One region of the Synechococcus sp. WH 8016 genome, then DNA from elsewhere that is predicted to be linked to it. Evidence: predicted binding sites of a transcription regulator. Region 1 holds the regulator's gene; each other region holds the start of a gene.
What was found. Region 1 encodes NtcA, which controls nitrogen genes in cyanobacteria. Its sites were predicted from a motif close to GTANCNNNNGNTAC; they were not measured.
Positions count from the first base shown of each region.

Region 2: a site for NtcA is predicted at 4,258-4,271, ahead of SYN8016DRAFT_RS09820 (molybdenum cofactor guanylyltransferase). Genes of this name have one in related genera too.
Region 3: a site for NtcA is predicted at 6,906-6,919, ahead of SYN8016DRAFT_RS09795 (circularly permuted type 2 ATP-grasp protein). Genes of this name have one in related genera too.
Region 4: a site for NtcA is predicted at 7,226-7,239, ahead of SYN8016DRAFT_RS09880 (ferredoxin--nitrite reductase). Genes of this name have one in related genera too.

Region 1 covers NZ_AGIK01000002.1:54,498-62,738, forward strand. The annotation lists gene SYN8016DRAFT_RS07130 (thioredoxin domain-containing protein) at 1-256, shown strand, start outside; gene thyX (FAD-dependent thymidylate synthase) at 291-1,016, shown strand; gene dcd (dCTP deaminase) at 1,028-1,621, opposite strand; gene SYN8016DRAFT_RS07145 (cob(I)yrinic acid a,c-diamide adenosyltransferase) at 1,621-2,229, opposite strand; gene rph (ribonuclease PH) at 2,364-3,089, shown strand; gene ntcA (global nitrogen regulator NtcA) at 3,167-3,901, shown strand; gene SYN8016DRAFT_RS07160 (DUF3084 domain-containing protein) at 3,953-5,083, shown strand; gene SYN8016DRAFT_RS07165 (hypothetical protein) at 5,080-5,532, shown strand; gene SYN8016DRAFT_RS07170 (DUF3146 family protein) at 5,510-5,767, opposite strand; gene pth (aminoacyl-tRNA hydrolase) at 5,767-6,390, opposite strand; gene SYN8016DRAFT_RS07180 (TatA/E family twin arginine-targeting protein translocase) at 6,395-6,691, opposite strand; gene psbH (photosystem II reaction center phosphoprotein PsbH) at 6,701-6,907, opposite strand; gene psbN (photosystem II reaction center protein PsbN) at 6,994-7,134, shown strand; gene SYN8016DRAFT_RS07195 (alpha-mannosidase) at 7,122-8,241, opposite strand, start outside.
Region 2 covers NZ_AGIK01000003.1:255,897-262,956, reverse strand. The annotation lists gene SYN8016DRAFT_RS09835 (nitrate reductase associated protein) at 1-294, shown strand, start outside; gene SYN8016DRAFT_RS09830 (molybdopterin oxidoreductase family protein) at 275-2,503, opposite strand; gene SYN8016DRAFT_RS09825 (MFS transporter) at 2,579-4,141, opposite strand; gene SYN8016DRAFT_RS09820 (molybdenum cofactor guanylyltransferase) at 4,361-4,957, shown strand; gene SYN8016DRAFT_RS09815 (GTP 3',8-cyclase MoaA) at 4,954-6,006, shown strand; gene SYN8016DRAFT_RS09810 (hypothetical protein) at 6,071-6,562, shown strand; gene SYN8016DRAFT_RS09805 (transglutaminase family protein) at 6,550-7,060, opposite strand, start outside.
Region 3 covers NZ_AGIK01000003.1:246,023-254,263, forward strand. The annotation lists gene SYN8016DRAFT_RS09750 (branched-chain amino acid ABC transporter permease) at 1-138, opposite strand, end outside; gene urtA (urea ABC transporter substrate-binding protein) at 230-1,525, opposite strand; gene ureG (urease accessory protein UreG) at 1,642-2,244, opposite strand; gene SYN8016DRAFT_RS09765 (urease accessory protein UreF) at 2,244-2,912, opposite strand; gene ureE (urease accessory protein UreE) at 2,909-3,376, opposite strand; gene SYN8016DRAFT_RS09775 (urease accessory protein UreD) at 3,486-4,376, shown strand; gene SYN8016DRAFT_RS09780 (urease subunit gamma) at 4,440-4,742, shown strand; gene SYN8016DRAFT_RS09785 (urease subunit beta) at 4,754-5,074, shown strand; gene ureC (urease subunit alpha) at 5,078-6,787, shown strand; gene SYN8016DRAFT_RS09795 (circularly permuted type 2 ATP-grasp protein) at 7,031-8,241, shown strand, end outside.
Region 4 covers NZ_AGIK01000003.1:267,582-275,822, reverse strand. The annotation lists gene ppk1 (polyphosphate kinase 1) at 1-272, opposite strand, end outside; gene SYN8016DRAFT_RS09910 (tetracycline resistance MFS efflux pump) at 321-1,544, opposite strand; gene SYN8016DRAFT_RS09905 (anthranilate phosphoribosyltransferase family protein) at 1,564-2,637, opposite strand; gene SYN8016DRAFT_RS09900 (hypothetical protein) at 2,729-2,929, opposite strand; gene cynS (cyanase) at 3,181-3,633, shown strand; gene SYN8016DRAFT_RS09890 (hypothetical protein) at 3,686-4,399, opposite strand; gene SYN8016DRAFT_RS09885 (formate/nitrite transporter family protein) at 4,411-5,298, opposite strand; gene SYN8016DRAFT_RS09880 (ferredoxin--nitrite reductase) at 5,577-7,118, opposite strand; gene SYN8016DRAFT_RS14565 (hypothetical protein) at 7,340-7,540, opposite strand; gene SYN8016DRAFT_RS09875 (DNA mismatch repair protein MutS) at 7,559-8,218, shown strand; gene cobA (uroporphyrinogen-III C-methyltransferase) at 8,215-8,241, shown strand, end outside.

The DNA.
Region 1 (8,241 bases):
GAATATCGATAATCCACGCTGGCTCGATTTGATCAACCTGTATGACGTCACAGGGATTCCACAGCTCAATTTATTTTCAGCCGACGCTGTGATGCGCGGCCGTTCGCTTGGGGCGCGAACAGCAGACGAGTTGGAAGCATTGGCGGTTGCCTTGATCGACAATTCGCCGTTGCCTGCGCTGGCTGGCGTTGGTTCCACCAGCAGCGTGCCCCCTGCGGAGACGGTTTCAAGCCCAGGCCCCCGCAGCCACAGCTAGACAAAGCATGAACAGTTCATCGCAGACGACCCCCATGGACTCTCGTTTTCGAGTTGACCTGATCGCCGCAACCCCGAATCCGCAACAGTGCGTGTACGTGGGAATGCACCAGGACTACAGCGAGGGCTTTGTGGCAGCCGATCGCGCGCAATGGCCCGATGAAACCAAAGCTGGCGAAATTTGCGTCAAACGCCTCCTGGCTGGAGAGCGGGGCCATTACGGACCGATGGAGCATGCCCAGATTGTGCTGAACGTGGGCTGGTTTCCCCATTCCGTGATGCAACAGGCACGAACGCACCGGGTGGGCGTCAGTTTTGATGTTCAATCCATGCGTTACACAGGCGATCGCATCTGCAGGGCTGCCCTCGGAGAACTCGATCTCGAAGAAGTGTTTTATTTGCGCCCCGTCGGCGAGTACAGCGACCGAAAAGGCAAAAAATATCTCTACAGCGAAGCTGAGCGGCAAAAAGATTTAAACCACTGCAAAATCAGTGCCGCTCGCTATCAGGAATTGCTTCAGGCTGGGTTTGCGGAAGAACATGCCCGCGGCATCCTCCCCTTCGATTACCGGCAACATTTTGTGGTGAGCTTTACGCTCAGGGCCTTCCTGCATTTCATGGACCTACGCGCCAAGCTTGATGCCCAGCAAGAAATCCGCGAACTCTGCGATTTGATGTGGCCCCATCTCAAAGCTTGGACGCCGGAATTTGCCGATTGGTACGAAAAAACAAGACTGCATAAAGCCAGGCTTGCTCCCTAACAACCATTCATTCAGACCTTGGCCAGCGTTACCCGCTCTGGCTGATGCTGATATTTCCCTTGCCGGTCGCTATAGGTGGTTTCACAAGGATCACCCTCGAAAAACAACAACTGACAGATCCCTTCATTGGCATAAATCCGACAATCAGCGCCAGAACTATTACTAAACTCCAAGGTGAGATGTCCCTCCCATCCAGCCTCAGCCGGAGTTGTATTCACAATGATGCCTAAACGGGCATACGTACTCTTACCAAGGCAAATCACCGTGATATTGGGTGGCACGCGCATTTTTTCAAGGGCCACACCCAAGCCATACGAATGGGCTGGAAGGATGAAATAGTCGCCATCCTCATCATGATGAAGAGGCGTTGATTCAAGGTTGTCAGGGTTGAATCGCTTGGGATTCATGATCGTGCCTGGGACGTGGCGAAAGATCAAAAACTCCTTTGGCGAGAGCCTTAGGTCGTAGCCGTAGGACGAGCAGCCAAAACTCAGGACCGGACCTTGGCGTTGATCCGGATCCAAGTGGCGTACCAATCCATTTTGAAAAGGTTCAAGCATGCCTGCATCTGCTTGATCCGTAATCCAGCGATCGTTCTTCAGCATTAAAAACCTCGACGCAATTCCGTCACTTGATCAGCCATCTCCATCATCTCTGCAGGGATCGCGGGCCCCGTCACAATCACATCCATGGCGGATGGCCGTTGCTCCAACACCGACAAGACATCCTCATGACTCAGATAGCCCAGCTCGATTGCCAAGCCAATCTCATCCAACACGAGTTGATCCAACGTGCCTTCTAAAAGATGGGTTTTGCAGATCTGCCAAACCGCCTGAACCGCCTCTTTGACCTCGTCATCGCGGCTATCAGCAGCATCTGAGAGACATTCCGTCACGGAAGGGCGCAACCATCTCAGCCGATCGCAGAGGGTGAGGCTGCTTTGAGGGCCTTGGCCCACTCCACCCTTAAGAAACTGAGCAATTAAGACATGGCTCCCCAGGCCTGCCGTGCGCAGCGCCTGGCTCAGAACACCAGAAAAACTCCCCCGAAAGGAGGCGGTATGCACCTGAAGCTGACCTTCCGGAGCCACCAAATGCAGCGGTGGACGAACCTCCACGGAGGGGAGTCGCCTGAGTCCTGCTTGCTCGAGAGTCCTGTGGTCAACAGTCCGCGACTCACGGGAATGATGGGTAGGGCTGAGGCTGACGGTCATCACATTCGCCGATGTCCGGCAAATCCGGATGTGGATGAATCTAGCGGTGAAAGTCCAAGACACAAGTGTTTTGACACCATCCATGGTGTGCCTAGCCACCTGGCAGGCTCAAAGCATCTCCGCACCGTGGGCTCATGACTGGCACCTCTCGCAATGACGGACGTCAGCCGGGCGAGCTTCGCCCCTTCTCGATCAGCTGGGATCCGATGGGATTTGCCCTGAGTTCAGTGATCATCCACAGCGGACGCACCGCCGTTCTTTGCAGCGTTTGTCATCAAGAAGGCGTGCCTCGCTGGCGCAAAGATCAAGGCCAGGGGTGGCTCAGTGCCGAATACCGACTCCTGCCTGGATCCACTCCAGAGCGACAGAACCGTGAACTCCTCAAACTGAGCGGACGCACCCAGGAGATTCAGCGTCTGATTGGCCGCAGCCTGCGCGCAGCCATCGACATGCAGGCTCTCGGCGAAAACACGTTGAAAATCGATTGTGATGTGATTCAGGCGGACGCGGGCACCCGCACCGCCGCGATCAGCGGATCTTGGGTCGCCCTTCAGCGGGCCTGTGAGCGACTGGTTCAACAAGGGGTCCTCACCAGCAACCCTGTCCAATCCCAGGTGGCAGCCGTCTCCGTGGGTGTGATTCACAATCGCCCCCTGCTCGATCTCGACTACAGCGAAGACAGCCAAGCCGATGTGGATCTCAATGTCGTGATGAACGGAGAGGGGCATCTGCTGGAGCTGCAGGGAACGGCGGAAGGCGCTCCCTTTAGTCGTCACCAGCTCAATGACCTACTGGACCTTGCCGAGCCTGGGCTCAAGCAAATCATGCAGGATCAGAATTCGGCTCTTTCCACTAGGTGAAAATGCGGGGTTTCGTGTTCCTTGCTACATGAACAGGGGGTGCTGATCCATAACATCCCAATACACGAGTAGAAACCATGGCCGAAGTCAGCCGCGGCTTCAGCCGATACGCCCCTCCCACCATCCGCCCGGTGGGCTCGAATTTCGGAACTCCCACGGCTCCAGCCACCCGCACCCTTCAAGATGTCATTCGTGGTCTCGATGGTGCTAATACCGAGATGGTGGAGCGCGGGAAAACCATCTTTTTCCCCGGCGACCCCGCTGAAAAGGTTTATCTGATTCGTCGAGGTGCCGTCCGCCTCTCCAGGGTTTATGAATCCGGCGAGGAAATCACTGTTGCCCTGTTGCGAGAAAACAGTTTGTTTGGCGTTCTGTCGTTGCTGACAGGTCACCGCTCCGATCGCTTTTATCACTCAATCGCTTTCACAAGGGTGGAGATGGTGACGGCTCCAGCCACATCCGTGCGGCAGGCCATTGAAGACGACACCAGTGTGGGATTGCTGTTGTTGCAGGGGCTGTCCAGCAGGATTCTCCAGACTGAAACGATGATCGAAACCCTCACCCATCGAGACATGTCATCTCGGCTGGTGAGCTTTCTGCTGGTGCTTTGTCGAGATTTCGGTGTGCCTGGTCAACGGGGGATCACCATCGATTTACGCCTTTCTCACCAAGCCATTGCCGAGGCGATCGGGTCCACACGCGTCACGATCACGCGTCTCCTGGGGGACCTCAAGTCATCGAGCCTTGTCGATATCGATCGCAAAAAGATCACTGTTCTCGATCCAATCGCTCTCGCCAAGCGGTTCAGCTGACCATGCAGGTGAAGATGGAGCTCCCATCCGAACTCTGATCCTTCATTTTCCGTGACCGGCTGGTTTCTACTTCTCGCCCTGCTTGTGCTTGGAGGCGTGCTCTCAACCCTGGGGGACCGCCTTGGCTCTCGCGTGGGGAAAGCTCGGCTGAGCTTGCTTGGACTGCGTCCCAAGCGCACAGCCGTGGTGATCACGGTGTTGACCGGCAGTCTAATTAGTGCGCTTTCCCTTGGACTCCTGCTCTTGGTCAGTCGGCAACTCAGGGTCGGGCTGTTTGAACTGAATGCTCTCGAAGCCAAATTAAGGAGCAGTCGCGCCGATCTCAAAACCAGCAAAAGCGCTCAGGAGCAAGCTAGCAAGGAGCTCACAACGGCCCAAGAACGCGCGGCAGAACTGCGTCGCACCCTCAAGCCCCTCCAGGAACAAACCCGATCCTTGGAAGCGGAGCGACAGCGCTTGAGCCAAGACGTAGATGCCAAAGATATCGAGATCCAACGCACCGAACAGGAACTCTCTGCCGTGCGCACGCAAATTCGCGATGGCGAGAAAGAACTCAATCAACTGGAAGACACGCTCCTCGCGCTGCGGCGCGGCAACGTCGCCATCAGCAGCGGGCAGCCGCTTGCCACCGTGACCCTGAAACTCGAACGCCCCGATCAGGCAAAAACGGTGATCGATCAGTTGCTCCGAGACGCCAATCTTCAGGCCTATCAACAGGTCCTGCCTGGCCAACCGGCAAAGCGTCAGATCCTGCTGGTTCCGAGGCCTGACATCAAGCGCTTGGAACAAACGATTCGCAAACCTGGCACCTGGGTTGTGAACATCCGTTCAGCCGCCAATGTGCTGCTGGGCGAAACCGTTGTCTACGCCTTCCCTGAAGTGCTTCCCAATGTCACGGTGACCAGGGAGGGTGAGGTCTTGGCACGCACCACCCTGGCGAGCAATGAACGCGACCCTGAAGCCGTACGCAATCGGCTGAACCTTCTCCTCGCCTCCACATTGGCCGAGGTGCAAAGACGCGGTTCTCTCAGCAAGGGATTGCAGTTTGATGGCAATGCCATCAATGCGCTTGGCCAAGAGCTGATCGACCGCAACGGAGGACTCGCGGGGCTGGAAGCGGTGGCGTTACGCCGCAGCGAAACAGCAGATCCCATCGCCATCCAGCTGCGTCTCAGCCGATGACTCGCGTTGTCGCCATGGATCCTGGCCGAAGCAAATGCGGATTGCTCCTCGCAGACACCGCCACGAACACCGTGCTTCAAGGGATGGTGACCCCCAGCGCTCAAGTCCTTGATCAGCTTCGCGTCTGGATGGCGGACGCTCAGGGGGACACCGCCCAGATTGCTGAACTGGTGATCGGGGATGGCACCAGCAGCATGATCTGGCAACAACAACTGCCTGCAAGCCTGCCGATCCGCGTCGTCGACGAAACGGGAACCACCCTTCGAGCCAGAGAGCGTTACTGGCAGTTATGGCCGGCACGGGGCTGGAAACGCTTGCTTCCCAAAGGCCTACGCATCCCATCGGGCGATCTTGATGCCATCGCCGCGCTCGTCATCCTCGAGGACTATCTCGATCGACCATTGCAATGGCCGGGTCCCGATCCCCTCAGAACCGGGCTCTCACGGTGAAGGTGTAGTCCCCTCCCGGTTCCAGGTCATAGTCAGATTTCACAAGAAAGCGAAGCAGCGCGTCTTGAATCAACGCGCGCCCCAAGGACGGCTCCACACTCAACTCGCCACGATCAAAAAACCAGCTGAACTGCCAATTGAAGCCTCCGGCCTGGACGTCTCCCTCCAAACATTGATCTGCAAAACTCTGGCGTTGAACCCGTAAGTGGGCGGTGGTAACGGGGAGCGCTGCCATCACGCCTCAGGGTTGGTGGGAGCCAACTGAAGCCCATTGATGTGATTGCCGGCGAGGTCGAGACCTTGCCGCTGAATCCGCTCCAAACCATCGACCACCTCCACCAGCACCTTGTCGAGCAGGGGCTCCTCCTCACGACTGAAACTTCCCAGGACGTGCGACACCGTTCGCGCCTTGCGCTCACTGGGATTTTGCCCGGGTGCACCGATGCCTATCCGCAGACGCGCAAAATCCTGGGTGCCGAGATGCTGGATGGTGCTTTTCAGGCCGTTGTGGCCACCAGCAGAGCCGCGGGCGCGTAAACGCAAACGACCAAGCGGCAGATCCATATCGTCCACGAGCACCAATAGCTGATGGAGCTCAAACCCGAACCAATCGAGCGCAGCCCGAATCGAGCGGCCGCTGTCGTTCATGAACGTTTGGGGCATCAACAAGCGCAATCGCCGCTCTCCCGAGCCCAGATCAGCAAGCTGACCTTGGAGCTTGGGCGTCGAACGAAAAGCACCACCCTCGCGAGAGACCAGCCGCTCCAAGGCCATGAAGCCCACGTTATGACGGGTGTTGGCATAACGATTGCCTGGATTCCCCAACCCCACCACCAAGCGGAGATCACCGCGATTCATCAAATCAATCGGAGGGGGGTGTCGGCTCTGATTTTGGCGCAACCGCAGGCGTAACAGCGGCCTCTACGGATGCCTCTAAAACTGTTGCCTGATCAACCGCTTTCGCCTGATCTGCCACAGGTTCAGGGTCGGCCATGGCCTTATTAATTTCGCGCTCAAACTCTTTGGAGGCCGATTGAAAACCCTTCAAAGTTTTTCCCAAGGTGCGACCGAACTCGGGAAGCCGTTTAGGGCCAAACACCAAAAGAGCGACCGCCGCGATGACGGCCATCTCTGGCAGGCCAATGCCGAAAACATTCATTCGCTGAGATCAGCCGAGGCCCAAGCCGTTCCAGTTGACATTGATTCCTTCGAGGATCAGCGACTTGTTGTACAGCTGGAGAATGATCAGCAAGAACACAAGGAAGAGGGCCATAAAGATGCCCATCACTGGTGTTGTTCCCCAACCAGGGACAACCTTGCCGTATTCCGAATTAAGGGGGCGGAGCAAATCTCCCAGACGGGTGCGTTGAGCCATGGCAGCGCTGAAGTCTCGGGTGGAATTAAGTCTCGATACTGTAGGGGCTACGACCCGTAAAGGCGTCGATCCTGTGGAGAGTTGTGATGGAAAGTTCGTCCCCGGCCATGTCAGTGGCGATTGCGGTGCTGGCGGCCCTGCTTGGGTTAACAGGGTTGGGGGTCTACACCGCCTTTGGACCGCCATCCAAAAACCTCGACGATCCGTTTGATGATCACGAGGATTGAACGCGCTCCAAAACCAAGCTGATGAGCTGACCAGGTTGAACTTCCCAGACCGTCTTTCGCTCGTTCAACTCGACGCCGCTCAGCGTCCAATCGCTCCCCGGCAACCATCGCTGGCGCGCTGGACCGGCATTGAGCAACTCAATTTCAACGGCCTGATCGCTGAGTCCGTCACCCTGGGCTGATCGCACTGAAATCGGCACCAGACCGATGGGCAAAGCGGGAAGCCCTTGCCAGCGATGATCCAGCGCAACAGGACCCAGCCAACCCGGCTCCCTAAATCGGATCGCTGCCTGGGGCACACCACTGCGGTTCCAACCGAGCACCGCTGGCATCAAGGCCAAGCGGTGCCGATGCCATCCGTGATCCGCAGAGGGATCCGGCCAGGTTGGACCTCGAAGCAGCGACACCCCTAAATGGTGATCGCTGGCATCGACCCCCTGGGGGCCATCCAGCAAGACAGCCATCCCACCCCCAGGAGCCTCCGCTTCAGCGGCCAGCCATGAAATCACAGGCAATTCCCAACGCTCCTTTTCAAAGGAAGTGCACGCTTGTGCTGGTCGCTCGATCACTCCACCACTCGTATCGGCCGCCCAACGCACCGCAGGCCTCTTCAACGGCACTTCCAATCTCAGCAATTCATGGGTCTGCTGCCATTGGACACTGAGCTGGGCCTCGAGCCAGGGGGAATCGGCTTGCAGCATGAGGTCCAAGCGCACCTTGCTCAGCCCAGCCATCGTGCGCAGCACCATTCGGGCGGTGAGAGGGCCCGACTCCACCAATTCTGCCGACCAGCGTTCGGCCATCGGCAGCGCATGTTGGCGGTAATCAGCGGCAAGATCCCAAGCATCCCAAAACTCCCCTCGATCGGAAAAGCGCCGCAATCGCAGGGGTTTGCTGAGCTGTGGCACCCCCTTGCCGTCAAGCAGCTGAACCAGCCCATGGACGCCGACATCTGCCGTCACCAGACCGTTGCTCAACCTCCACAGTCCCGACGACACCACCTCCACGCTCACCGGATGACGAACGGGCAAGACAGAGCCCAAAGGCTCACGGCTGCGCTGCAGAGGGAGCGCGCAAACGCCCTCACTACAGGGCAGTTGCACCCAA
Region 2 (7,060 bases), on a different contig from region 1:
TGGCCTGATGAGTTGCCAGTTTTGAATGAGTTGCGTGAGCACTTGCGACTTCTTACTCGGCTGTTGGCGGAGGGGATGGCCAAAGACCTGCCCTTAGCTGTGGATGAACCTTGGCAAGTGTTGGGAGAACTGCCCAGCATTGTGCAGGAATCTGCCTTGAAAAAATCGATTGTTATTAATGTGAACCAATGGGCTTCTTTGTTTGAATTAGAGCGTTTTGCCTTATGTAAATTGGCCCGTCCTGGCCATGATCATCACAACTTGGATGCTGCTTTTAGCGAAATACTGGGTTGATCAATTTTCGAAGCGCTTCTAAGCGCCCCGCTTCCTGTTCGATTGGTTTGATGACAGAAACTGCTGGAGCGACAATGACTGCACTTGCTTTTAATTCCGGTTGCTTTGATATGGGGCAAGCCTGTTCATGCATCAGAGCATTCACTTCACAGGCTTGAGTTTGCGTGAATCCCCAATGCATCGGAAGAAAGACTGTGCTCCGTCGGATTTTGTCTGTGACTTTCACACGAGCGGTGAGTTGGCCCCTTCGGGAGCTCACCGCGGCGAGCTCTCCATGCTTCACCGCAAACTGATCTGCATCTTTAGGGTTAATTTCTAAGAGGGGTTCTGGGTGCATCGTTTTTAAGCGCTCCACCTTTCCTGTCCGAGTCATCGTGTGCCACTGTCCGAGATAACGGCCAATAGTGAGGACCAGTGGGTAGGTGTCACAAGGTGGTTCTGCAAGACCAAGTGGTTGGTCGCTACAGAACCTTGCTCGTCCATTTGTGGTTAAAAACTTGTGATTGGTGTACAGCCGTTTTGACTCTTGAGATGGTGAACTGTTTTGAGGAAATGGCCATTGTTGGGGTCCTTCTTTGTCCAGAACGTTATGACTTAGCCCTGAGACATCACATAATCGTTTTTTCGTTAGTGCTGTAAATTCTGCATAAACTTCAGCCGCAGATGCGTATGTGAATTGTTCTTCAAACCCTAAGCGCCTTCCGATCTCGGCAAACACTTCCCAATCGGGGCGGCTTTCTCGATGGGGATTCCTGAATGCTGGGCAGTAAGTCACCCTGCGCTCAGAGTTGGTCATGGTTCCAGCTTTTTCGCTCCATTGAGCAGCTGGCAGAAGAAGATGGGCGTAATGCGATGTTTCAGAGTCTGCATAGGCTTCGCTAACGATGACCAATGGGCAGCGCTGCATCGCTGTTTTGACGCGATCTAAATCTGGCATGCTCACGAGAGGGTTCGTCGCAACGACCCACCACAAATCCAGCTCTCCCCGTTCCATTGCCTCTACCTGTTGCCAGGCCGTTAGTCCAGGCTTGGAGTCAATTTTCCCCTCAGAAAACCCCCAGGAGTGCTCGACTTCAGCACGATGCTCCGGGTTCGTAACTTGACGATATCCGGGAAGAAGGTGGGAGAGACCGCCTGCTTCTCTGCCTCCCATGGCGTTGGGTTGCCCTGTTAAGGAGAAGGGTCCAGCTCCTTCTTTGCCAATTTGACCTGTCAATAAGTGCAGATTGATGATTCCACCCACGACGGCTGTTCCTTCGCGCCGTTGATTCACACCCATCGACCAGAGGCTCAAGACTTTTTCGCGCCGATGAAACAGTTGGGCGACTTCCCGTAGACGTTTTTCCGGAATGCCACAAAATAAGGCCACACGTCTAGGGGTCCAGCGGGCTACGACATCAAAAAAGGCGTCGTAGTTGTCCGTGCAGTTATCGATAAACGTTGGGTCTTGTCCGTTTTCACGGATCACCAGGTGGGCAATGCCGTGAAGGAGGGCAAGGTCACTCCCAGGAGCGACTGCTAAATGAATGTCAGCAGCCTTTGCGGTATCGGTTTGGCGTGGGTCCACCACCACAATGGTGACGGAGCCAGGGTGTCTTTTTTTTCGTTTTAGTAATCGTTGAAAGAGCACTGGATGGCATTCAGCGGTGTTGGTTCCGATCAGAAACGCCACCGTGCAATGGTCTAGGTCTTCGTAGCTGCAGGGGGGACCATCTGAGCCCAAGCTACGGGTGTAACCCGCAACAGCAGAACTCATGCAGAGTCTTGAATTAGCGTCAAAGTTGTTCGTTCCAAGTGCTCCTTTGAGGAGTTTTTGCGCCAAGTAATAGTCTTCGGTGTGAAATTGCCCAGATCCATACATGGCGATGGCCTCTGGTCCTTTGGATTTGAGGCTAGTTTTGATCTGGCTTGAGATGCGCTCAAGCGCTTCATCCCAGCTGATCGGTTGGAAGTCGTCATCAAGACTGTTGCGTCCAAAGGGTTGATCCAGTCTTCCCCTCGACAGGGCTTCTCCGACTGTTGCCCCTTTGATGCAAACTTGGCCGAGGCTTGATGGATGCAGTCGATTCCCTCGTGCCGTCCACATTGGGGTCCCCTCTGCATCTCGACGCACGGCCTCCCCTTTTTGGGCTGGTGGTCGTAAGTCCAGACCACACCCCACTCCGCAATAAGGACATTGACTGCGAATGGTTGTGGTTGGTTCTGCCATGATTTCAAGTGGGTATTAGAAACACCCGGAGCCAATGGCGCCGGGTGCTTTGCAGATACGAACAGATATAAGGAATCAGCTGTTGGCGAATTCAGGAGTCGATGTTTCTCCTTCATGCAAGTCATCGAAGGAACCTTTGGGTTCTTTGAGGAAGAAGAAGCAGAAGAAAGCAACAATCAGGCCAGCGACCCCCAAGACTTGGAAGAAAGCACTATTGGAGGCTGCGATGATTTCTGGAGAAGGATCTTTACCCCCACCCATCCACATCGGAAGCAAACTAAAAATTGTGAGGTAAGTTACAGCTCCGACGTTGCCATAGGCGCCAACCAAACCAGCAACTTGGCCTGTGACGCGTCGCTTCACCAAAGGAACGAGTGCAAAGGTAGCTCCTTCTCCTGATTGAACGAAGAAAGAGGCCAGCATGGTGATCAACACAGCGATGATGATCCCTGTGGTTCCGCTGAATGTGCCAGGTTTGATCATGCTCATGACGAGGTAACCAATACCCAGACCGCCAGTTAAGAACGCCATTGTGTTTTTACGACTGCCAAGTTTGTCGGAGATCAGACCACCAGCGGGGCGAGCGACAAGATTCACAAAAGCAAAGCAGGAGGCAAGGATTCCAGCGGTTGCTTTGGGGAGATCAAAAGTGGTTTCGAAAAATGTTGGCAACATTGAAACAACGGCCAACTCTGATCCAAAATTCACAATGTATGTGAGTTCAAGGATGGCAACCTGCTTGAATTCGTAGCGATCTTCTTTCGGGTATGTTTTTGTACCCATGATCAGTTCTCGATTGGTGCGAATGATTCCCCAGGTTTGAAAGATAAACCAGATAAGAACCGCAGCTAACGCCAGTGGATACGTTCCTGCATTCAGGAAACCAACCTTTTGTAAGCGCCAGCAGAGGACACAAAGAATGGCTGCAAACGGAACATTCATTCCTAACAATCCCCAGAAATCACGCATTGATGTGACTTCCAATCCAGCTGTGCGCTCAGGCTTTTGATAAGTTTTTCCAGGGGGTGTATCGCTAACGTTGAAGTAATAAATAAAGCCGTATACAGCAGAAATAATTCCCGTCAGAGCAATTGCACCACGCCAATTAAGGACAGCGCCTGAGGGAAGTTCAAACCCGCCTGAGAACGAGAGCCATCCGGCTAGTCCTACGAGTGTTAAGGCCGAGAACGCTGATCCGAAATTGCCCCAACCGCCATAAATCCCCTCAGCTAGGCCAATCTCTTTCGGAGGGAACCATTCGGCAACCATGCGGATCCCGATCACAAAGCCTGCACCCACGATGGATAACAGCAGGCGTGCCACCACGAGTTGATTGAAGTCTTGGGCTGAGGCGAACATCAGGCAAGGAATGACCGAAAAAACCAGCAGGCTGGAATAGGTCAGTCGAGGCCCGTATTTGTCGAGGAGCATTCCAATCAGAACGCGGGCTGGGATCGTGAGAGCCACGTTGCAGATCGCAACGGTGCGGATTTGACCGAGAGTTAAACCCAAATCGGCTTTAACGGTGGTTGCCAAAGGCGCCAGGTTGAACCAGACGACAAAGGTCAGAAAAAATGCGAACCAGGTGAGATGAAGAGTTCGATATCTCCCCTGGAACGACCAGAGTTCTCCAAGCATGGGGGGTCTAAATGTGTGTAAATCAACCCCGGCTTCTGAAAAATGCGCTGAGGAATCAAGGAGCGGCGCACATGCAAACCGCCTTTCTATTTGATCATTAGGCTCTGACCCTCATGGTTGTGTTTGATACCAACTAAGGACTATGCCAATGCTGATCTGTTCACTTTTGTTTTATTCGCTACATTGAAAGAGTCTGCTTTGTACGGCGATTTGTCTGCGATGGACCTGCCAATGCTGCAAGGACTTCGCGCTTGTGTGCTTAGTGGAGGGATGAGTTGTCGCATGGGAAGAGACAAATCTCTTCTTGCTCATCCACAAGGTGGCTGTTGGTTGACGCACAGTATTGGTTTGTGCCGTCATCTAGATCTGCCAGTTGATGTGGTGAGTTCAATCTCGAGTCATCGTCAGTTGGTGTCGACGCTTAAAGGTGTTGACTGCAAGTCTGACCCTTTTCCCGGTCAGGGCCCTTTGGCTGCGTTGTCGGCGGTTTTTGGTCAGGCGAAGGTGCTCGCTCTACTGGTCCTTCCAGTTGATATGCCTTGCTTGGACTCTTCGACCCTGGTCCGGCTGATTCATGCTTGGCAGGAGCAGCCTTCTGTGGCTGTGGTTTCACATGACGGAAACCAGCTTCAGCCTTTGTTTGCTGTTTATCCCAACCACAGTGTCTATCGCGATGCCTTGTGGAGTCAGTTGGCTGCTGATCGACTGAGCATGCATGATTGGCTTGGGAGGGTGCCGCATCGGGTGCTTGCCTTGCCTTATGGGGCTTTGCGAAATCTCAACTGTCCTGCTGATCTAGGAACCCTTGAGGAATGATGAAGCCATCAGCTGTCATTGATCTCCTTGCTAGGCCGCTGGGAGTTTTAAGGTTGTCTCTAACTGCAAGATGTAACTTAGCGTGCCGATATTGCTGTCCAGAAAGCATTGAGCCTCCAGGTTTGTTGTCCACTCGCGATCAACTTCGCTTGATCCATGCGGCCTGTCAGTTAGGAGCCCATACGCTTCGACTAACAGGTGGTGAACCTTTGCTCACCGATCGCCTTTGGCCGCTTCTTGATCAACTCTCGCTTGCAAGGCAGAAGGTTGTTCATCCTTTTAGTCGTTTGAAAGACGTGGCTATCACCACCAATGGTTCTCTCCTCAATGATGAGAAGGCGAGACGGTTGCGCGATATGGGAGTGGATCGCATCACAATTAGCTTGGATGCCGTTGATGGAGCAAGTATTGCCCGTATGGCTGGCTTGCGTTCTGGTCCTGAGGCGGGGAAGGCTCTCATTCAGCGCGTCTTGGCGGGAATTGATGCAGCTCGTGCTGCGGGATTCAATCCTGCGCGAGGTCGTCTCAAGCTAAATGCCGTGATCCAACGCGGTCAAAATGATGATCAGCTGATTCCATTGGCGCGTTTTGCAAGGACACAAGGATTGCCATTGCGTTTGATCGAATATATGGATGTAGGCAATCGAAATGGTTGGTGTCGGGATCAAGTTATGCCGGCCAGTGAGATGATTCAGCTTCTTCACAGCCATTGGCCGCTTCAATCCCTTGGTCGTCAACCTGGTGGAACAAGTGGTCAATGGATCTACGAAGATGGTGAAGGTTCTGTTGCCACCATTGCCTCAATTACAGAACCCTTCTGTTCTGATTGCAACCGTCTTCGGATTACTGCAGATGGTCAAGCATTTACCTGTCTCTTTGCCAGTGAAGGCCTTGATTTGCGCCGATGGCTTCGAGAGGATGTCTCCGATTCTGTGCTTACAGAGGTGATGACTGGTCTGTGGACGCGCCGTTTAGATCGTTTTAGTGAACAGCGTGGGTTAGAGCAGCCAGCAAACCATCACGCTGAGATGGCTTATTTGGGTGGATGAGTGGCATCCGCTACGGATTAAACGAGGTATAGGCGTTAAAGCTAATTTCTAATTTTTTGTTGAGATGTTCGAGCTTATTCCTTATACGCGTTTTCGCGATACTCCATCTGTTCGTTTTTTTGATGTCACGATTCCTGATTCGAATGCTCGCGACTTAGTTGTTCACCGCGGGCCAGCGGTGAGTCCGCCGGATGCAGAGGAGAGCGGAGCTTGGCAATTTTATTTGCATCCCCATCAAGAAGACAACCTGTTAGCCGCTAGTGGAGGGCGAACGTTTTATTTGGTCAATTTTGCTTGGGATCAGCCCTTTCATATTGTTCGTCTGGCGTCTGGCGGCGACATCCTTCGCATCCCTCCTGGAACGTTTCATCGATCCATCTCTGATTTGGATGGATCAGTTGTCCTCAATCAAGCGGTTCGTGAGCAGGGAGCATCGTTGACCCGTGAGTTTCGTGTTTATAACAGTTGTCGTATCCCTGCCTTGAGGTTGGTGACGACCAAAGGCGCCATTCGTCCTGTGTTGCATGGTGTTGAGCCGCTTCTTCAAGCTGCCTGAATAAGAGCCGTCTTGTTCTTCGGTTGATTGGTGTTGTCGTTAACGGTGGCTTGAATGGTCCAACTCAGGTGGCTTTGCGTGGATGCAGGCCCGCTGAAGCTGCCCGTGATCGCTGCCGTGAGATCTGGGCGGGAGGAACTCGCCAGCACGATGTAGCGATCGGTTGTTTCTCCACCGGCGCTGGGATCAAACCCACGCCATCCTGCACCTGGCAGATAAATCTCTGCCCAGGCATGCAGGTCGTAGGACTCGGGTGCCGGATTCGCTAAGTGGTACCCGCTGACAAATCGAGCCGGTAAACCAATGCTTCGGCAGCATTCCACCATCAGCATGGCGAGGTCGCGGCAGGACCCAACCCGCTCTCGCAGTGTTCGGCCTGCTGGCCAGGCGGCTCCTTGATGGCGTTGGGTGTACTTCACCCTGTCTTGAATCATTTCGATGAGCTGTTTGAGGAAAGGCAGCGCTTGTTGGTTGGTGCCCATCAAGGCGTCCTGAGCT
Region 3 (8,241 bases), on a different contig from region 1:
ACCAAGCATAATTAATTCGCCGTGAGCGAGATTAATCACACCCATCAAGCCAAACACAATGGCCAGTCCAAGGGCGGCCATCAGCAACACAGAGCCGATGGCCACACCGTTGAACAAACTTTCGAAAAGCAGTTGCACGGGGGGTGTCTAGTAAGCGAAAAAAATGAAAAGAGGAGCCCCCAAGGGACCCCTCCAAAAGCAAGCCATCAGTCGATGGAGCTATTCATGATCAGAGCTTGTACTTCTCTCCCTTACTGGGATCAGACCAATCGCAAGCAAAGCCCTTCGATGTGGGCTCAAACTGGTTCCAAGTCTGAGGATCAATTGGGCTGTCCGACTCTTCTACGATTTCGAACTGACCATCTGCAGTAATCGCTCCGATCCGAACGATTTGAGAGATGTGATGGTTAGGACGAACCTCAATTGGGCCTTGAGGAGCATCGAACTTGATACCAATCAGGGCTTCACGTACTTTGTCGTCATCAAAAGTACCGGCTTTTTCAACAGCCATCTTCCAGAGGTACACCATATTGTATGCAGACTCTTGAGGGTCAGCGACAACACGGTCAGCTCCATACTTGGCCTTGAAGTCAGCAGCAAACTTCTTGGATGCCGGCGTATCAATGGACATCATGTAGTTCCAAGCGCCGTAATGACCTTCAAGGAACTCGGGTCCAATTGTGCTGATTTCTTCTTCAGCAATGGAATAGCTCATCACATAATAACCATTTTCAGGAGTAATTCCGGCATCCTGAATTTGCTTGAAGAAAGCAACATTTTGGTCACCATTGAGGGTGTTGATAATCACACCGCCATCAGGCAAAGCCTTTTTAATCTTGGCAATGATCGGAGCAACTTCTGTATTGCCAAGAGGCAAATAATCTTCACCAACAACTTCTCCACCCAGAGACTTCACCTGCTCCTTCGTGATGGTGTTAGACGTACGAGGGAACACGTAGTCAGATCCCACTAAATAGAAGGGCTTGCCTGCAGCTGGCGACTTCTCGAACATAAAGCTGGTCGCTGGCTCAGACTGCTGGTTAGGAGTCGCGCCGGTATAGAAGATATTTTTCGAACACTCTTGGCCTTCGTACTGAATCGGGTAATAGAGGAAAGCATCTTTCGATTCGTACACCGGAAGCATTGCCTTACGGCTAGCAGAGGTCCAACCGCCGAACACAACAGGAACTTTGTCCTGATCGATGAGTTTTTTGGACTTCTCAGCAAACGTGGGCCAATCGGAGGCACCGTCTTCAACGATGTAATCAATTTTGTACTTCTTACCATCTACCTCAACACCACCGGCAGCATTAATTTCATCAATGGCCATTTTTTCTGTATCCACCAAGGTGGACTCAGAGATGGCCATCGTGCCAGTCAGAGAGTGAAGAATGCCAACGGTAACGCTGTCGTCAAACTCAACGTTGGAGGCTTTCTCATCGCCACCACCACAAGCTGTGACGGCCAGACCCAGCGACGCTGCGGCCATGCCGGCAAAGAGACGCTTGGACAATGATGAACTCATGAGTATCAAAACAAGAGGAACGACGTTTCAACGCCGGAGTTCGAAAGGTACCGATCTGAAGAAAGAAGCTCCTGTATCAACAAAGACTATTTGCCAATCGGCAGACCAAATACGCGTCAATTTGGTATCTGTTGCAACACAAAGGCTTCCACAAGATCGAGTCCTTCCCCATTTCGAAGGTTGGTAAAGCACCAGGGTCGATCCCGCCGCATCCTCAACGTGTCCTGTTCCATCACGGCTAAGTCAGCACCAACAAGGGGAGCCAGATCAATCTTGTTAATCACCAATAAATCGGATCGTGTAATGCCAGGACCGCCTTTGCGAGGAATCTTGTCCCCAGCCGCTACATCAATCACATAAATACAAAGGTCGACTAATTCGGGGCTAAAACTGGCCGCAAGATTGTCACCTCCGCTCTCCACCATCACCAAATCAAGCCCTGGGAACTGACATTCCAGTTCACCCACAGCCGCTCGGTTGATGGAGCAGTCTTCTCGAATCGCCGTATGCGGGCACCCTCCGGTTTCAACCCCACGGATGCGCTCAGGCTCTAAGGCACCTGAACGCGTCAGGAATTGGGCATCCTCTTGGGTGTAAATGTCATTGGTCACAACCGCCAATTGCAGGCGGTTGCGCAATCTCCTGCACAGCGCTTCCACGAGCGCTGTCTTGCCTGAGCCCACCGGCCCGGCGATGCCAAGCCTGAGTTTGCTGCTCATCAGCTCCGGAACAAACGTGAATACAACTCAGCATGCGCCAACTGGGCCAACCCCGCACCAGCACCACCACACCAAAGGGTGTACGGGTCTTGATCTTTCAAAACAGATGCCTGTTCACGAATCATCGGCAACAGCTGCTGCTGGATCCGTTGAGCCGTAGTGGGACCCAGCGGCACCAAGCGAACCGCTGCACTGAGCTGATTCGCAACCCAACCGTAGAGATAACCCTCCACCATCTCCAACTCAGAAATCTTCAACGACAAAGCAGCCCAAGCCCAGGCCGCCGGCCAAGCCAGCACCACCGGCTGAGGCAATGGATGTCCAAGATCAACCATCAATTGCAGCAAAGAACCGCCCATCTGTCCTTGCTGGGCACGCACCTCAGCCGACTCCCTCAAAGCCAACAACCACCCATCCAAAGACATCAACTCGCTGGGCATCTCTGACCTTTCTTGCTCCCAGTGTTGAAGCTGGACGCGCAATGGATTTAACGCCGCAGCCTCCAACCTCAGGGCACCCCTTTGAAGCTCCGCTTCAATCCAATGTTGGAGATCTAATTCATCAATCAATGAACCATTCTGGATCAAAACTTCAAGACCCTCGGAATAGCTAAAAGCGCCAACGGGCAAGGCAGGACTCACCAACTGCAGCAATGCAAGCGATGTCATGCGTGCTGATGGCCGATGTAAGCACCGCCTTCTGGCATGAAGGGACGGCAACACCGTGTCACCTTCAATCCGCGACCGTTAAGCATGGTGGCGAGGACGGAGTCGTTGAGCAACAACAGCTCATGCTCATGCAACTCAAGAGCCACATGACGATTTCCTAGGTGATAAGCAGCTTCAAGCAATGCAAGCGGCGTTGCTGCCTCCACTCGCAACAACTCCTCAGGAGCCGCAGTCACCAGCACATGCACCTGATGATGCGCATCGGTGAGGCGATCACCTGGTGTTAACGGGCGCTCACGCGGCAGCTGCAACAACACGTCTCGACCACACACTGTGCGACGACGTCCGCGCAGCACCGTGCGCTGATCCGCACTCAGCGGCAACTCCATGGCCGCCGGGGTGGCGTCCGGCAATGGCTCCTCAGACAAGAGGCGATGGTCCAACACGATCAAGCCAACATCCAAGGGTTCAGACAGCCAAAGAGATCACACAACAAAGACTGCCCAAACAGCACACTTTTATTTGGTAGTGCTTGCTACAGAGCTAAGCAGAGTTGGCGTCGAGCGTGCGTAGATGCATCGACTTGACCCATGGCACGGCACCTGCAACCTGCTGTTTGCTGAAGGCCGCAGCGGCAGTCAATTTCAGGGGGGCTGCACCGCGCCCCTTAAGTTAATGCGCGCCGGGCGGGGGAAGAACGGGCGCTGCGAGCTGCCACTGCTTCACACCGCTGGCGGTCTCGTGGGGGGAGATCAATTGAGCATCAACCTCAGCTTGAAATCGAACAGTCGCTGCCTGATCACCAGCGTGGCCGCGCAAAAGGTGTATGGATCCGTCGGTCGCAGCCAACGCCATCCCCGAGGTGCATGGGCCCGCCAACAGGTGGTGGCAGAGCTGGATGCAGAGAGCGATTTGGAGTGGCTACCCCAAGAGCTTGTGCTCTACGCCGACGCTCTGTTTGAGCAAAACCTCAGCGTCACCTTGCCGATGGATGGATCCTTTCTCAGCGCAGAAATTGTGCGTCTCGGGCGCACTGCCGCAAACGAAACCTTGGGGCGGGGGTGCTGGAGATCAGGCGTTCAGATCCAACGCCAAACGCCTGAAGGTCAGCGCTGGGAACTTGTTGACAGACTCGAAATCAGCGACGCAGCGCTGAAGGGAATCCATGGACTCAATCAACAACCCGTCTTCGGCACCCTGGTTTGGGCGGCACCCTTCCCTCTTCCTACAGAAACGATCAACACCCTCATCGATGACGTTCGGCAAGATCGAGAGGATCTCGAAGGCCAGATGCATTGCGGCGTTCTCCCCCAGGGGCTGATCGCCCGCTACAGCGGCTTCTCAAGCCGTGATGCCCGTTTTTGGTTCAGCAGAATTTGGGCTCGCACCCGTCGAGCTCGAGACCTGGCTCCTCCGCAGATTCCCAGGGTCTGGCCCTTACAAGAACATCCATTGAAGGCCTAAGCGTTCAATTTGAACATTCCGCTGGCCCAGGGAGATAGAAACTAGAAAGAGTGCAAGGTCACCATGCACCTCAGCCCCCAGGAAAAAGACAAACTTCTCATTGTCACGGCTGCGCTCTTGGCAGAACGTCGACTCCAGCGTGGCCTCAAACTCAACCACCCTGAAGCCGTGGCATGGCTCAGCTTCTTGGTTTTAGAAGGCGCACGCGATGGGAAAACTGTGGCCGACCTGATGCAGGAAGGCAGCACTTGGCTGAGCCGCGACCAGGTGATGGAGGGCATTCCAGAGTTGGTGGATGAAGTCCAAATCGAGGCGGTATTTCCCGATGGAACCAAACTCGTGACCCTGCATGACCCCATTCGCTAAGGCTTTTTTTGATGGCACCCCTCATCCCCGGTGAATTGATACCGGAACCCGGCGAACTGGAACTCAACGCCAACAGAGAGGTCACAACCCTCAGCGTTGCCAACAGCGGTGACCGCCCCGTCCAGGTGGGGTCCCACTTCCATTTCCAAGAAGCCAATGCTGCTCTGATCTTTGACCGTGACGCTGCACGCGGCCAAAGGCTTGATATTCCAGCCGGTACGGCCATTCGCTTCGAACCAGGTGATCACCGCGACGTGAATTTGATCCCGTTTGCTGGAGCACGCCGCGTGGTCGGCTTCAACGGACACATCAACGGACCCCTCGACGCCTGATTCATGCCCTATCGCATTTCCCGCCAGGCCTACGCCGAAACCTATGGGCCAACCACCGGAGACCGCATTCGCTTAGCGGACACCGACCTCATCCTCGAAGTGGAAAAAGATTTCACCACCTACGGCGATGAGGTGAAATTCGGTGGCGGAAAAGTGATTCGCGATGGGATGGGCCAATCCCAAACCTCCCGGGCTGGAGGAGCCGTTGACACCGTAATTACCAATGCCCTCATTCTTGATTGGTGGGGCATCGTCAAGGCCGATATCGGCCTAAAGGATGGCCGCATTGTCGGGATCGGCAAAGCCGGCAACCCCGACATCCAGGAAGGCGTCACCATCGTGATCGGCCCCGGCACCGAAGCGATTGCTGGTGAAGGACACATCCTCACCGCTGGTGGGATTGACACCCATATCCATTTCATCTGCCCCCAACAGATCGAAACGGCCCTGGCCAGCGGTGTGACCACCTTGATGGGGGGCGGCACTGGACCAGCCACAGGAACCAATGCCACCACGTGCACGCCTGGTGCGTTTCATATAGGCCGCATGCTGCAGGCCGCTGAGGGCCTACCCGTAAACCTGGGGTTCTTCGGGAAAGGAAACGCCAGCACCTCAGAAGCTTTAGAGGAGCAAGTACGCGCGGGAGCATGCGGTCTCAAACTGCATGAAGATTGGGGCACCACGCCTGCCGCCATTGATGCCTGCCTGTCGGTAGCCGATCAAATGGATGTGCAGGTCTGCATCCACACCGACACCCTGAATGAAGCCGGCTTCGTTGAAGACACCATCGCCGCCATCAAGGGCCGAACCATTCACACCTTTCATACCGAAGGTGCTGGCGGCGGGCATGCGCCCGACATCATCAAAATCTGCGGAGAGGCGAATGTGATTCCCAGCAGTACCAACCCCACACGTCCTTACACCCGCAACACCCTCGAAGAACACCTCGACATGTTGATGGTGTGCCATCACCTGGATCCCAAAATCCCTGAAGACGTGGCCTTTGCAGAATCACGCATCCGCCGCGAAACGATCGCAGCTGAGGACATCCTTCACGATCTCGGCGCCTTCTCGATCATCGCCAGCGATTCCCAGGCCATGGGACGGGTGGGAGAAGTGATCACACGCACCTTCCAGACGGCCCACAAAATGAAGGTTCAACGCGGAGCCCTGCCAGAAGATTCAAGCCGCAACGACAACCACCGTCTGAAGCGCTATATCGCCAAAGTCACCATCAATCCAGCGATCGCCCATGGCATCAGCAGCCAAGTTGGGTCTGTAGAGACAGGCAAACTCGCCGATCTGGTGCTCTGGAAACCAGGATTCTTTGGGATACGACCGCAACTCGTCGTGAAAGGCGGATCGATCGTCTGGGCCCAAATGGGTGATGCCAACGCCTCAATCCCCACACCTGGGCCTGTACATGGAAGACCTATGTTTGCCGCCTTTGGCAAAGCCCTTGCCCCCAGTTGCCTCACCTTTTTGAGCGATGCAGCCCTCAACGACAACATCCAAAGCAAACTCGGACTGGAACGCACCTGTATTGCCGTAGAACACACCCGTGACGTTGGCAAAAGTGCACTGAAACTCAACTCAGCACTTCCCAACATGAGCGTGGATCCACAAACCTATGAGGTGTTCGCCGATGGCGAGCTGCTCACCTGTGAACCAGCGGAGGTGCTTCCCCTGGCGCAGCGTTATCTGCTTCTTTGACCACGACCGGCCAAAGAACATCGTCCAGAATGACATCAGTAAATGGTCAGCAAAATATTCCTAGACCAAAAAATGGTTCTCTTCACTGCTTGATCACCGACACATTAATCCAGAAAAAGTATTAACCGAAACCAAAAAACTATCCTTCGAACCAGTTCGTGTTCCGATCAAGCGATCGGTAACAAACAACACGTGGCCCAACAGACATGCAGATCTTTGATATCTGAGTTCAATGGTGAGCCAATGTTCAATGAGTATCGGCCAACCCTCGGTTACGACGAATATTTTTGTCGAAAGCAATCTGCTCCCAGAGCAGATTTGGAGCCACTGCTGTCGTCGCTTGGGCAGATTGGGCTCACGGAACTGAATCGAAATCATGCTTCGGCCGGAAACCTCCTCCGACGACTAGGCGCCACCTTCCGGCTGAATGGCGCAGGATTAGATGGGGGAGAAAGGATCCTGCCCTTCGATCCCCTGCCAAGGCTCATTCACCTCAACGATTGGGCCAAGCTCGAACGTGGTCTTCTTCAGCGCTTGGAAGCCATCGATCGGTTTTTAGCCGACGTTTATGGACCACAGAGAATCCTGAAGGATCGTGTCATTCCCAGGGAAGACGTGGAAAGCTCTCAGGGCTGGAGGCCCCAGATGCAAGACATCCAGCTCCCGTTGAATCGCTGGTGTCACATCTCAGGACCGGATCTCATCCGCGACGAAGAAGGCACATGGCGCGTGCTGGAAGACAACCTGCGCTGTCCATCCGGTGTGGCCTATTTCCTCGAGAACCGACGGGTGATGAAGCGGTTATTTCCCAGCCTGTTTGCTGGTCGAACCGTTCAACCCATCGACGACTATCCCTCGAGATTGTTGCAAACACTGCAGGACTTAGCTCCTTGGGCAGATTCACCACGCGTTGTGCTGCTCACACCAGGAGTGTTCAACAGCGCTTACTTCGAACACAGCTACCTCGCTCAACAGATGGGCGTTGCCCTGGTGGAAGGGCGTGACTTGATCTGCGAAGACGGCCGCGTTTGGATGCGCAGCACCACTGGACGAGAAGCGGTGGATGTGATTTACAGACGAATCGATGACGATTTCCTCGATCCAAAAGTGTTCCGTCGCGATTCGGCACTTGGCGTGCCTGGATTGATGGATGTTTTGCAAAATGGCCGCATCGGCATCGCCAATGCTCCAGGAACTGGGGTCGCCGACGACAAATTGATCTACGCCTATGTACCAAAAATGATCCGTTATTACCTTGACGAAGAACCGATTATCGACAACGTCCCCACTTATCTCTGCTCCCAGCCAGATGATCGCCAATACGTTTTAGAAAACCTGGAAAAACTTGTAGTGAAGTCTGTGGCTGAAGCAGGGGGTTATGGAATGTTAATCGGACCACAGTCAAGCCGAAGTGAAATCGCAGAATTCGACTCAAAAATTAGAGCAAATCCTCG
Region 4 (8,241 bases), on a different contig from region 1:
GAGAGCTGGTTGCGAATCTCATGGAGCTGCTCCCGAGGGTTGAGGCCGTCTTCGCTCTGCTTGTCGATACCGGCCTCAACCTGAGATTTCAAGGACGCCACGCGCACCATGAAAAATTCATCCAGGTTGTTGCTGAAAATGGCGCTGAATTTGGCCTGCTCTAATAACTGTGTTCTTTGGTCAAGCGCCTGAGCTAAAACGCGCCGGTTGAAGGCGATCCAGCTGAGTTCCCGATTGATGTAGAGGTTCCCGGGAAGCATGACGCCGCTCATAAATGGACGAGAGCACTGTGCTCGCAAGCGAAAGGTAGCAATCGTCGGTCACCCTGTGGACTCCTCAAGGGGACTGCGCGTCACCAAGAGCACGACGACTAGAAGTAATCCGGCGCCTCCAAAGAACGGACTGGTTTGACCCAGGAGGTCGTAGCCCAGTCCAGCGAGAGGTGGGCCTAAAAAACTGCCAAGACTCTGCAGTGCTTGCAGGCTGCCAAGAGCTGCTCCTTGTCCTTCATCGCTGAGGCGCCTCGAGACGAGGCTGCGAAGGCTTGGGGTCACGAGACCCGTGCCGCTGGCCAAAATCGCCACGGCTGTAAACACTCCGATCCTGGCTTGCTCCGGATCGGTTGTGGGGATGAGCAAACAACCGGCGATGACTAAACCGAGGCCGATCAGCGTGAGTTTCCACTCCCCAAACCGTTTCACCAATGGACCGATCAGGCCACCCTGGACCACGGTGGCGACGACCCCCACAATCAAAAAGGCTGTAGTGGCAAGCTCTGGACCCCAATTGAAGCGTTGCTTGAAATAGAGAACCAGGATTGCGGTGAAGCCATTGAAGGCAAGAAAGAACAGAAAAAAGCCCAAGGCCAGACGCCCGACGGCTGGATTGCCAATCACCCGCGCGATTTGAGCGAAGGGGTTGAGCTCCCGTTTGCGGGGAAGAACGCGGCGTTCTGACACCGGATGGGTTTCAGGGAGCAACGTCAGGACAACAACAAGGTTGAGCACGGCGAAGCCGGTTGCCACCCAGATCGGCACCGTGACGGCAATGCGGGCTAATTGGCCACCAAGAAAGGGGCCGATAATGAAACCAAGCCCGAAGGCCACTCCGATCAATCCGAAGGCGCGTGCGCGTTGCTCCGGAGGGGTGATGTCTGCGAGTACGGCTCCTGCTGTGGCGGCTGTTCCACCACTCACCCCATCGATGAGTCGGGCCCCAAACAGAAGAAACAGGGGTAAGACAGCACCTGGGGGCCAGTCTTGGCTCACGGTGATCGCAAACAGTCCGAGGCCGAGGACGGAACCACTGACGCAGATGGCGATCACAGGCCTGCGGCCGAAGCGATCACTCAGGGCTCCGATTAAGGGAGTCGCTGCGAACTGAGCAAGGGCGTAGCTGCCAGCTAAGAGACCAAGGGTGCGACCGTCGGCATTGAACGATGCCAACAGAAAGGGCAGCAATGGAAAAACAATGCTTTCGCTTAGTCGGTCATTGAGAAGCGTTAGAAACGCACTTAATAACGTTGGAACGTGAGGACGGCGCACGTTCGATCGAGACGGTTAATCACCCTCCCACAGACGCCCGCCAGGCGATCAGTTTTTCTAAGGCGGCGGTGCCAACTCCATTGGCTTGCATGGTGCGGGCCTCCTCTACACCGTCCTCCAAGCTTTTGCTCAGTCCGCTCAACCAGAGGTAGCAGCCTGCGTTCCAACGCAATGATTGGGCCATGGGCCCTTGGCCTAGAAGGGCCTCTTTGGCGTGTGTCGCCCAGGCCTCCTCTGATTCCCAGCGGGGGTCGTCTCCAAAGCAGCCATGATCACGGGGGTGAACGATGTGTCGTTCGGGTTCTCCTGAGTTGTGAATGCGAGCTGTGATCCCGGCCCGACTCACCGGCAGGTCTGTTCCGCCCTCTAAGCCCTTCACGGTGATGACCTCCGTTTCTCCGGCCAGCTCTAGGGCTTGCCAGGCTCGGCTTTCCGTTGGTGGATGCACAAATCCACTCACAAGCAGGTGGTGCCCTTGGTGAGCAGTCCAGAGCAGCTCGGCGCTGGCCAGTGGAGGTCGTTTCCCGAGATCATCCCGCGCGGGAAGCAGTGCCTCGCCAAGAGGGAAATGTTCCGGTTGATAGATGAGGGCAAGACCATGGAGGTTGAATCCTGCTTGAACATCATTGATCGACAGTCCCTGCAAGTTGAGTCCGATCGAAGCGAACAGCTCTGCGGCAGTGATTCCAAATTTCACCGGCATTCGCTTCCCTCCCTGCAAGACCACAGGCTGTCCACACCCCACCAACAGCAACGTTGTTAAGGGGTAGATCGGTGCCGTGCGAGATCGGCCGTCAAAGGGCATGCCAAAGCAGATCGGCCGGCGTTGATCGGCTTCACTCTGAAGACAGGGCCCGAGACGTCTATAGGTATCGAGCATGCCGGTGAGCTCTTGAGGCTCGGGCCTGCGGATGCGATGGGCAATGAGAAAGGCGCCGATTTGAACGTCTGAAGCTCCTCCCGTGAGCATCAACTCCATGGCCTCATCGGCTTCGCTTCGCGTTAAACCTTTGCTGGTGTGCTCTCCACTGCCAATTTTGCGTAGCAATTGCTTGAAACATGCACGCTTATTGGCTTCTGGAGAGCTTTGCATTGATATGACCGGAACCGAAAGAGATCGTTCCGCAGAATCATCTCCTTCGGTGGTAGTCATTGATACCAGAATCTTTTATGTAAGCCGTTGGCTAGCTTCTGCAAAGGCCCGCATAGCTCCCGTGTAGGGGGTGGGATGGGTGCTGACGTCCTTCGGCGTAATAAAGCCGTTCAATGAGCAGGTTTGGAAAGGCTTCACGCACAACGGCTGGGGTCAACGACAAAGAGTCACTGGTAAAGAAGTTATTGATACTTTTTAGGGCCTGATTCAGGGTTTGAGCGAACTGATTCATGGGTGAGGTAAGAAACATGAAAACGAACTAACCATCAGCTCAATCATGATGCTGTTTCCCTCGTTGTCGTTCTGTCGCCGATGCTGCTATTGGTTGCTCCGAGCTTTTGAAATGGTAGTCAATGCATCTTTTTTGGGTCTTGATCTTGTAGATGATTTGTTGACTGCTGAGTGGTCCCGCAAGGGTTGCTGATCTCTAGTAGTTCTTTATTGGTCTTTTATTGCATGACAACATCTGCTTTGGCACCGTCCTTGGCTGGTCCCTCGCCATCGACGCTTACTGCTTCACTCATGGCGGCAAAGAAGGCGAAGGGTCTTTCCTTCGCCGACTTAGAAGCGGCCCTTGGGCTCGATGAGGTTTGGATTGCTTCTCTCTTTTACGGACAGGCAACCGCATCCCCTGAAGAAGCGGAGAAATTAGCAACATTGTTGGCTCTCGATCCAGCTATTACCGCTGCGCTGCAGGAGTTTCCGACGAAAGGAAGCCTAGATCCTGTGATTCCTACAGATCCGCTGATCTATCGTTTTTATGAGATCATGCAGGTCTACGGTATGCCTCTTAAAGATGTTATTCAGGAAAAATTTGGCGATGGAATTATGAGTGCCATCGACTTTACTTTGGATGTGGATAAGGTTGAAGATCCCAAAGGAGACAGGGTAAAGATTACAATGTGTGGAAAATTCTTACCTTATAAAAAATGGTGAGTTTTTGATCTCATTCAAAATGCCCGGCCTAGCCGGGTTTTTTTTAATGTCTTTAATATTGCTGTTGAAGCTGACGGAGGGCATGCGCACTTCGTTCTGGATTGGTGAGCTCTGCACTCAGTGACTTCAGCGCTATTTTGCTATGAGTTGTGGCCATGCAACCCAAGGCTCTTAAGGCAGCTTCAGCAGCTGCATCGGAGCCTTTATGGACCAGAACCGCAAGCCTGGTGCTGATCTCAATGTCGTCTCGTCGCTGCAGCAAGCGTATGCAGGCGATGACAACGGGATCACGCCAATCTTGCAGAGTGCATTCACACAACTGCAGTAATTCAACGGCCTGAAGTTGATGAGATTTGAAGCTGAGAAGATCTAAACCGGCGAGGCGTTGTGCTTGGCTGGGCAACTGCAGAATGTGCTCATATTGAGACAGTGTGAGTTCTGCACCCCAGCAACTCAGTGCCTTGAGCAAAAGGACATCTGGATCATCGGATTGCTTCAGCTGCGTGAGTAACCAATCTTTTGCTTCAGGTTGATGGCATAGGCCGGCTGCATGGATCAATTCAGGATGTATTCCGTGCTGTTCGATCAGGGCATGGATGATTGGCCAACCTGTTTCTGCGAACATCCCCAAACGCTCAGCCACTGCAAAACGGAGTTCAGCAGAAAGGCTGGGAGAGAAAACCTCTCCCAGCCAGGTTGGATTCAAAGGAATCTTCCGTGCATTGGCCAGCCGATCCCAAAGGGAGGCTTCATCAATGGCACTCATATGGTTTGAAGTCAGCGGGCGCCGAGTTCAGCGGCGAGTTCACGTTCTAGCTTTTCATCATGCTCTGTGGGAAGCACATCGGAAATTTTGGTGCGATGGGTGCTGTAGAAGAGCATGCCGATGAACACCATTCCTCCAACAATATTTCCCAAGGTGACTGGGAGGAAATTCCAGAAAATCACCTTATAGAAAGGAACACCTGAACCGAGGATTGGTCCAGCTGTATGCAGGAACTGGTTCACAACAATGTGCTCCATGCCCATTGTTTGGAAAGCTGTAATCGGCAACCAGCAGGCAAGCAATTTGCCGGGAACACTTTTGCTCACAAGAGCCATCGTGACGCCGAGGCAAACCAACCAGTTGGCCACAACTCCGCGCAAGAATGCCAAAAAGAAACCCATGCTTCCAAGGGCCTCGTACTTTTTCACAACGTTGATCTGGTTAAGAGCAACGATTTTTTGAGCCACAAGATCCCAAATGGGTGGACCAACATTCTCAGCAGAAGCATCCATGCTTCCGCTGGTGAGGCTGATGGCCATGATGATCGCCACAACGAGCGTGCCGATGAAATTGCCAATCCAGACCCATGTCCAATTTCTAAAGGTTGCACTCCAGCTACATTTGCCGGCCCATGTTGCCATCGGTAGCAACGCGAAGTTTCCAGTGACCAGCTCCATTCCGAACAGGACGATGCTGGCAAAACCAAATGGGAATAGAAGAGATCCCACAAATGGCAGTTTTGTGAGGATTCCTACCGTGAGGGCCAGGATGACGGCAAGACCAAGAATGGCGCCAGAGTAAAAGCCACGGATCAGCAGGTTTTTAATGCTGACGGTTGCTTTCTTGCCGCCGGCCAAAATCATGCCGTCGACGAGTTCATTAGGTAGGACGTAGTCCATCTGGGACGCTGTTGCGCTCATGATTGGGTTTAGTAAATGAAAAAAGAATCAACCGCTAACGCGATTCATTAAGCGTGAGAAGACATCTTGTTGCTGTGGTGATACAGAGATTGGATCTTTGTCTTTACCACTTGCGCTGAGCCAATTGACAAAACGCGATAGAAAATCACCTTTGAAAGACATTGGGAAATGAATAAAAGTTTGGTTCGTGATTGCGTTTAACCATGGCTTCAAAATAAAGCGCCACGGTTTGACGTCGTCGAGCTAATTCGGTTTGCTTAAGCTCGAGGCTTTGCTCCGAATTGTTCGATAAGCACCTGTCGAAGAACGTTTTGAATGTCTTCAGCGGGAATGGCTTTTTGCTGCACTTCCCCGATCTGTGGATTTTCGCCTTGCGATCCTCCGATGCTCAAGGTGTAGCCCTCACCCATTTCGCCTTTGCTGTTTTTTGCCTTCGTGCCTGTCAAACCAATGGCACCCATGAAGGCTTGCCCGCAGGTGTTGGGACATCCGGTCCAATGGATCTTCAGCTCTTCGGGAAGCTCGAGCTCTGCATCGAGTTGGTTCGCTGCAGCAATGGCTTGGTCTTTGGTGTTGGTGAGACCAAAACTGCAGTAAGTGTTTCCTGTGCAGGAGACCGTTCCCGCCGCGATGGCTCCCGGTTGCAGGGGGAAGCGTTGCAGCAAGGAGTCAGCTTGAAATGCGTCGAGATTGTCTGTGGAGAGCCCCACAATGATGACGTTCTGGTCCTCCGTTAGACGCACTTCGCCAGATCCATATTCAAGGCTTGCAGTGGCTAAATCGTGAAGATCATTGGCAGTGAGTCGCCCAACGTTCACATGAAGCCCCGCGAAAAATTCGCCTGGATTATTTTGAGGATGAATTCCGTAGTGAGACCGTGGTGTGTCATTGAAGACTGAACCTGGATCTTCGGCTAGAGGGCCAAAAAGTTCTTCAACTTTGTTCCTGAAGGTTTCGACGCCAAGTTGGTCGAGATACATGCGAAAGCGCCCTTTAGGACGCTTATCACGTTCACCATTGTCACGCCACAAGCGGATGACGCAATCCGTCATTTTGCAAATCTCATCTTGCTTGACCCATGCATTCATAGGCAGCGCGTAGGCATTCATCTGAGAGGAGAGGATCCCTCCGATCCAGACCCCGAAACCCATCACACCATCACGTTTGACGGGATGAAAGACGATGTCGTTATGCAGTAAAAAATTATCCTTGGCACCCGCAACGGCAGTATTCCACTTGCGAGGGAGATTGGAATATTCTGGATTCCCTTCACAATGGTTGGTTAGGAAATCTTGCAATTCAGTTGTAAAAGGGCGTGTATCAACAATTTCGTTCGGGTCAATTCCTGCTAATGGGTTGCCTGTTACATTTCTAGGGTTGTCAAAACCCGATTGAATTGAACTCAGTCCGACTGATTTAAGGCGTTTGAGAATATCTGGCAGGTCGTCAAGTAAGACTCCTCGAAGTTGGAGATTTTGGCGAGTTGTGATGTCGCAACTTCCATTCTCTCCGTAGCGTTCAACAATGGAAGCAACAACGCGTAGCTGCTGATTGCTGAGCACACCGTTGGGGACTCGTAGGCGAAGCATGAACTTGCCGGGAGTTTTGGGACGCCAGAACATTCCATACCATTTCAGGCGAAGCTGTAGATCGGTTTCGTCTACTTCTTCCCAGCCAATCCGAGCAAACTCCTCAATTTCATCGCCCACAAGAAGCCCATCTTTTGAAGCTTTGTTCTGTTCAATCTTGTTGAGTTTCTTGTTTTCTAGGAATGTTCTTGTCGGGATTTGAATGCTCATAGCACGACTGATTGATAGAGGAATTCGTCGGTTGGCGAGATTCCCAGCACATCAGATTGGGGCGTGCTGGAGGAAACGTTTATAGCGATGAGTGGTGTGCCCTTTCGGTATCGGTTGGAACCAAATTGGCCATCACGAGCTCGAAATTATGTTTGATGTGATACAGGAAAGTCTCCTGGTTTCTGGCTCGATAGATCCGTCATTGGATCCAAGAATTTGATTCAGTATTGGCGACCGATTTCACCGATCCAGCGAACGGCTCCTTGGCGGATCATCGACCAAACCCTTGCCATGGCTGCTAAGTCGCGGTCAAAGTCATTGCGAAATCGTTTTGGTGCCCGGCTGCTGCGAGCTGTTGGGTGTATGGGAGCGCGAGAATGCTTTCTGCCGTAGTAAGTCATGCATGCATGAATCGTGACCACTCGACTTCATCAGTTCCGGTGGGTTTCGATCCGTGGCCGTTGCTACGTAAACGTGCGGAACCTGGTCGTGAGTACGGCCTGCGCTTGGTGATTCACGGCCGTTCTGGTGGAGTTGTTCCCCCCTGCTTTCAGGAGCTGTTGATTGCTGTCGGTGAGCTCCGAAAAGCCTCAGTAGAACTAGAGGTATTAACGGCGGAGAGCCCGAAGCCAGCACGGCGCGATTGTGCATCCCAATGGTTGGTGCCCCTGCTGTTGCTTCCTGGCAGCCATGCGCGCTGTGATGTTCCTCAGATTCGGGACCGGTTGAGGGGTGAGGGTGTCGCAGTGAAGCCGCTTCCGTTTCTTGGCTCTTGGGAGTTTTGGTGGTTCCTGATGTCTCGTTGGATCGCTGACGTTTCTGTCCAGCACCCCTCGCTAGCGCTGATTCACCACCCATTAAGGCCAGGGCTGTCGGATCGTTTCCTCACTTCACTGCAACGCCGCTTTGATCTGCCCGTTGTGCCCTTTGATCGTTGGGATAGGTTTGTTGTTGATCATCCAACCATGGTTCCATTACCGCTTTCGTTAGCCCCTAACCGGATGTCGGAGGCGCTGCGTCAGGCTGGCGGTTTGCCTTCTCTCCTTGAAGATCCTGTGCTCCGTCAGGGTCTGATCCATTGTCTTGCTGCATTGCCGTGACTGACTCGACCAACACAGGAACT